2 linked regions of the Fulvivirga ulvae genome follow. The protein of the gene in region 1 interacts with the protein of each later gene in a pairwise test. Links are inferred from orthologs where the notes say so. Each region holds a gene or a part of one and is shown on either strand. Other genes may lie near its edges. The genes, in order: ruvA and ruvC.

Evidence for each region.
Region 2: the proteins of ruvA (region 1) and ruvC interact in binary tests that used the Escherichia coli proteins (3 or more experiments, as listed by UniProt). The link is inferred for Fulvivirga ulvae from one-to-one orthologs.

The regions. Positions count from the first base shown.
Region 1 is NZ_CP089981.1:1,365,556-1,368,892, forward strand. The notes cover bases 15-3,014. They hold ruvA (Holliday junction branch migration protein RuvA), read left to right. Parts: upstream 15-1,217; coding sequence 1,218-1,811; downstream 1,812-3,014. Other genes in these bases: LVD17_RS05745 (NADP-dependent malic enzyme), read left to right, coding at 15-1,240; sov (T9SS outer membrane translocon Sov/SprA), read left to right, coding at 1,825-3,014. In the rest of the region: more of LVD17_RS05745, read left to right, coding at 1-14; more of sov, read left to right, coding at 3,015-3,337. UniProt on the Escherichia coli protein: The RuvA-RuvB-RuvC complex processes Holliday junction (HJ) DNA during genetic recombination and DNA repair.
Region 2 is NZ_CP089981.1:4,225,586-4,228,752, reverse strand. What follows is about bases 263-3,092. They hold ruvC (crossover junction endodeoxyribonuclease RuvC), read left to right. Parts: upstream 263-1,307; coding sequence 1,308-1,877; downstream 1,878-3,092. Other genes in these bases: LVD17_RS18035 (DegT/DnrJ/EryC1/StrS family aminotransferase), read right to left, coding at 1,951-3,042; LVD17_RS18045 (lysylphosphatidylglycerol synthase domain-containing protein), read right to left, coding at 322-1,221. In the rest of the region: LVD17_RS18050 (glycosyltransferase), read right to left, coding at 1-253.

The sequences.
Region 1 (3,337 bases):
GGCTAAAGAACCCGTGCCTGACATGGTAAGCAAAGCCTATGGAGATAGTAAGATAATATTTGGAAAAGAGTACCTCATCCCGAAACCTCTCGATCCCAGGCTGATCACAACCATATCACCCGCTGTAGCTAAAGCTGCTATGAATACGGGAGTGGCCAGAATAGAGATAAAAGATTGGGACCAGTATCATATCGAACTTCAGCAAAGGATCGGTATTGATGAGAAATTAATGTCCAGAATCATCAATCGCGCCAAAAAGAACCCACAACGGGTAGTTTTTGCAGAAGCTCATGACCTTAAGATACTTCGGGCAGCCCAAATCATGCAGGATGAAAAAATTGCCCATCCTATTCTGCTAGGTAAGCGGGATGTAATAGAAAAGCTTATTGAAGAGCATAAACTTGAGTTGAATGACTGCTCCATCATTGACACTTATGAAGAAGACGAAAGGGTCGAAAAATTCGCCAGATCCTACTATGAAAAACGTAAGCGAAAAGGTGTGACCTTATATGAAGCTACGAAGTTAATGCGTGAAAGAAATATGTTTGGCAGCATGCTGGTCGAGCATGACGAGGCGGATGCACTTATCTCCGGCCTTACAAAAGACTATCCTAAAACCATACTTCCTGCATTGCAGATCATAGGCATGGAGAAAGATGTAAAAAGGGTGGCAGGCATGTATATTATAGCCAACAAAAAGGGTACATTCTTCTTCTCTGACACTACAGTTAACGTAAATCCTACGGCAGAAGAGCTTGTTGATATCATCGGAATGACAGCCCGTGGTGTGAAATTCTTTGATATTGAACCGCGTGTAGCCGTACTATCTTATTCCAATTTCGGGTCAAGTAAAGGGGAAATCCCTGAGAAGGTCCAGCAGGCAGTCAAACTAGCCAAACAAAAATTTCCTGAGCTTATCATAGACGGCGACATTCAGGCAAATGTGGCCCTGGACACTAAGATTCAACAAAATAATTACCCATTTAGTGAATTAGCTGAAAAAGGTGCAAATACACTTATTTTCCCTAACTTGGCGGCAGGTAATATTGCCTACAAACTGCTAATGGAAATTGGTGGAGCAGAGGCAATAGGCCCAATACTTTTGGGCATGAAAAAGCCTGTTCATATATTACAGCTGGGCAGCTCCGTCAGGGAAATCATTAATATGACCGCTATTGCAGTGGTAGACGCTCAGATATACCATAACAACCTAAAAAATGATCTCGTACCTCAAAGGTAAACTTTCATTCAAAGATCCGACCCACGTGATAATAGACGTCAACGGGGTCGGATATCACGTCAACATATCCCTGGCTACCTACGGAGATATTAAGGATGTCGAAAATATCATGCTACATACTTATTTGCATGTAAAGGAAGATTCCCATACCCTTTATGGATTTTCAAGCACTTCCGAAAAAAAGATGTTCCTTAACCTCATTTCTATTTCTGGCGTTGGGCCAAGCACCGGTTTGATGATACAATCATCATTGACAGCAGGAGAACTTAAACAAGCTATTATAAATGAGGATGTTAAAGTGATCCAGGGTGTGAAAGGCATTGGAGGGAAAACTGCCCAGCGCATTATCTTGGAGCTAAAGGACAAAATCAAAAAAGAAGGGCTTTATCCGGGCGAATCAGAATTAACATCACCTTCACACAATACTATTCGTTCTGAGGCGTTATCCGCGTTGATAACGTTGGGAATTAACAAATCTACAGCGGAAAAAAGTATCGACAGGATCCTGAAAAATTCGGGAAATACGATTACTTTGGAGGAATTAATTAAGCTCACTTTAAAAAACGCGTGATAATACTTACGTTTTGATTTCAAAGAGATTCTATAAATCGCTATCAGCTATTCTATGCGCTTACGTGATTTGCTCTGGATTTACTTACGAAGAAGATCCAAAGAATAAAAGCTTTAGCCTTACAGGTTCTACGAAAAAGTATCTTACAAAGTTGCAACAGCAGGATACTACAAAGCTGGATTCAGCAAAAAACGAGCAATACGAGCCATCAAGAAAGCCTACCTATCAACCTAAAGATCGCCTCGGTGATCCTTTCAGCAATGTTACGAGTCCGTCACCGTTGTTGTTGCAGGATCCGGCCAGCCTTCAGTTAGATGTTGAGATCGATACCGGTATGAATTATACCATTTATGAAAAGATTGGCGATTTAAATTACCGACCTACTTCTTCAATGACTTTTGAAGAATTCAAGCAATACCAGGAAAGACAACAATTAAAAGAATATTGGAAAAACAGGTCTGCAGGGCTAGATGGTGAAAGTGCTGTAAGTGGCAGGAACCTTATACCCCCAATTTATGTAAGCCCTATCTTCGACAGAATTTTCGGTGGCACTTATGTAGAAATCATACCAAGAGGTTTTGTAACCCTGGATTTTGGTGGCAGGTGGCAAAGAATCAATAATCCTAATATCCCAATCAGACAGCAAAGAAGCGGAGGGTTTGAATTTGATCAGCAGATCAGTATGAACGTTGTCGGTAAGATTGGAGAAAAACTGCAGGTGACTGCAAACTTTGATAACAACAATTCTTTTGATTTTGAAAACAACCTTAAAGTAGAATACACCGGGTATGAAGAAGACATACTACAAAAGCTCGAAATTGGTAATGTAAGCCTGCCCCTCAACAACAGTCTGATCACTGGGGCGCAAAACCTGTTCGGAATTAAAGCTCAAATGCAATTTGGTGATCTTTATGTTACCAGCGTGGCCTCCACACAAAGAGGAAAGTCAGAATCGATAACAATAGATGGCGGAGGTGTACAAGGACGTGAATTTGAGATTCGTGCCTCAAACTATGATGAGAACCGACACTTCTTCCTCGGGCACTTCTTTAGAGATAATTATGAAAAATGGCTGAGTAGTATCCCTTTTATAAATTCTGGAGTTAATGTAACCCGTGTAGAAGTTTATGTAGTTAATAGAAACAATGACACCCAGACTCTAAGAAACGTAGTTGGTCTTATGGATTTAGCTGAGCCTAATGCTGCAAATATTTACAGAGATGCTGTAGTTTCTCCAACAGCAGGAGCAGTGGCCAACTATAATGGAGCAAACACACTATACCAGCAACTGCTGGGGCTAAACAATAGAAATGCTGATGATATAACGTCAGAACTGGAAGGACTTTTTGGAGAACAGTCAAACGGATTAGATTTTGAAAAAATCAGTAGTGCTCGCAAATTGGCTCCAAATGAGTATGTGATTAACCCACGTTTGGGATACATTACACTTTTTAGAAAATTACAAAACGACGAAGCACTGGCGGTGGCCTACGAGTATACCTATGATGGCCGAAGCTATAAAGTAG
Region 2 (3,167 bases), 2.9 Mb from region 1 along the record:
TCCCTTCACTTGTTTCCAGGTGTAATAGTGAAATTGAAAATTTTGCCTTTGGTATAAACCTATTAATTATCTCAACCGACGAATCATCTGAGTGATCATTAACCAGTATCACCTCGTATGCCTGATCAGAGATACTCTGCCCCTGAAGGCTACTCAGGAGGTTGGGTAAATTATTCTGTTCATTTCTGAAAGGTACAATGACGGTATAATAATGGCTTGGCTGCCCCTCGTACGTGGATGATTTTTTATTCAATGCCCATCCTATATTAAGAAGCAACAATAATATACAATACACAGAAATTATAACAATCAAAACCAAACTCATCGTGTTTTTAACCTCATCTTTAACGTAAGTGGAGCCCCGGTTATAGTGGGAACAAGTACATTGATCAGCCATAAAGTTAAGCTGGCACTAATAACACCCACAATATCAACATGATATTTCTCAAAGAAATAGATGGCTGAAAACTCTCTCACACCAAGGTCACTTAGGAAATTAAAGGTTGGCAATATGGATTTGGATAAAAATATCCAGGTTACGCCGGCCATATTCAGATGCAGACTTACCTCTGGCAAAAACAAGACAAGTATGACTCCGAACTGAAAAGCAAATACGATATAACGGAGAACAGATACCAGTAGAATGGCCGTAATTTCTCTTGCCGAATACATCCCTATAATACCAAAGTAGTAGTTTATTCTTACTCTTAGTTTTTCGGAAGGCGCTATGCCTGATATCATTCTACCTCTAATCACTAAATATGTTATAAGTAAAGCACCTCCAAGCACTACTGCCGACGAAACATAGATCCATAAAGCAGTGACGGAAATATAATACAACCCTACACTTCCAAATAAAAGTGTGGGAACCATTTGACAAAAACGACCAAGCATAATAGCTCCTATGTATCTACCTCTCTGAGGGTTATTGACTTGCATAACCCTCCCAAAGTAATCTCCAAGGCCGTGAGGAGTAATAAAACTCAGGCTCAAACCGGTAAGTACACCTTTAACTGCATTCATAAACGACATTCCGGACAGTGGCCTGACCAGAGTTCTCCATTTCACAGCTTCCAGTCCCCAGTTTAGCGGCATTAAAATCAATACAAGCGCCAGTAACCCGGGGTTATTGTAAAGAACCACCTGAATATAGTTCCACGTCGTCTCAGCAACATCCTTTCTATCTTGCAGTTTTAAATAAATGAAAGTAATTAAAAACAAGAGGACGACAACTTTAATGATCGGCCATAGGGTTGGTTTATAAAAAGAAGCTTTTATTAGATTGGGCATATTCATAAATTGCGCGTGTGGGCAAAATAGATAAAAAACCTCAAACCGAGAGGATAATTTTAGGGTTAGATCCGGGAACAAGTGTAATGGGGTATGGATTGATCGCTATAAAAGGCCAAAAGTTAAGTTTGATCCAGTTTGGGGTCATTCACCTCAGCAAGTATTCGGGTCATGAATTGAAGCTCAAAAAGATCTTTGAGCGTGTTTTAAGCCTCATCAATGATTACCATCCTGATGAAGTAGCCCTGGAAGCTCCCTTTTATGGAAAGAACGTGCAGTCGATGCTCAAACTCGGTCGTGCACAGGGAGTGGCTATGGCTGCTGCTTTGTCAAGGGAGATCCCTATCACCGAATATGCTCCTAAAAAGGTAAAGCAGTCTGTAACTAGCAATGGAAATGCCTCCAAGGAGCAGGTTGCCAGCATGCTCATGTCTCTTTTAAATTTTAAGGAAGCACCAAAACTATTAGATGCCACAGATGCGCTGGCTGTAGCAGTCTGTCATCATTTTCAAAAAGGAGTTGCACAAACAAAATCCTCAAAAAGCTGGGGCGCATTTGTGAGTGAGAATCCGGGGAGGGTGAAATAAATTAAAAAAAGAATATTGTTATATTTTCAGGATGCGCAAATCCATTTTCACCTTTCGGCCCTTCCTGTAATCTTTATTTTCCAGTGCTCATAAAAGCTTTTACATGATCTAAAATATACTCTACCTCTGCATCTTCCATCCCTGGATATAGAGGCAAGGATAAAACTTCACCAGCGGCTCTTTCTGAGTTGGGAAGCACTTCGGACACTTGATAAGCTTCAATTTTGTGAATAGGTACAGGGTAATGTATGGCTGTCTCTATGCCATGTTCTGATAAATATTTCCTTAACTGGTTTCTAAGAGCAGTTTGAATTACAAAAAGATGGAATACCCGATCTATTCCATTATCAGGTAACTTCATGTCCAGCTTGTTCATACCTGATAAATAAATTTGAGCCAATCTTCGACGTTCATCGTTCCACTGATCCAGATAAGATAATTTTAACGATAAAACGGCTGCCTGTAACGCGTCTAACCTGCTATTTTCTCCTATTGCAACATGCTCATCACGTGCCTTTTGTCCATGATCTTTCAGCAAACGAACAGTTTGAGCCAGTGTAGCATCATTAGTTATAATAGCTCCCCCGTCACCCAGAGCACCAAGGTTCTTCGTGGGGTAAAAACTAAAAGCTGCTGCATCCCCTATTGTTCCGACCTTTTTACCCATATAGCTAGCGCCGTGTGCCTGGGCACAATCTTCTATGACCTTAATCCCATACTCTTTGCCTAAATTGATAATAGGATCCATATGACAAGGTATCCCATAGAGATGTACAACAATTATTGCCTTGGTTTTTGATGTGATCAGGTTTGCAATTGTTTCCCCTGAGATACAGTATGAATCCATAGGGATATCTGCAAAAACGGGTCTTGCTCCAACGGCATGTACTACCTCAGCATCTGAAACCCAGGTGAAGGAAGGCACGATTACTTCGTCTCCTTTACCTATACCAAATCCTTTCAGAATTAACTCCAATGCATCTGTACCGTTAGCACAACTTATACAGTTTTCTGCTTTCAGGTACCCGGAAAAGGCATGCTCAAATTGCGTCACATGCTTCCCTCCTATATACCAGCCTTCCTCAATAATATTTGATGTAGTTGTTAACAGCTTTTCCTTAATTTCAGCCTGTTGCCTTTTTAAATCCAAAAACGAAACCTTCATATTATCATTCGAAAAATTATAATCCACAAATTTTCATCATAAAGAACTGAACTTTATAGAACTAATAAAACAATTCATTTTCCCAAAGAGTATTTATATTTGGCTAATTTTGAATTTCGCACAAG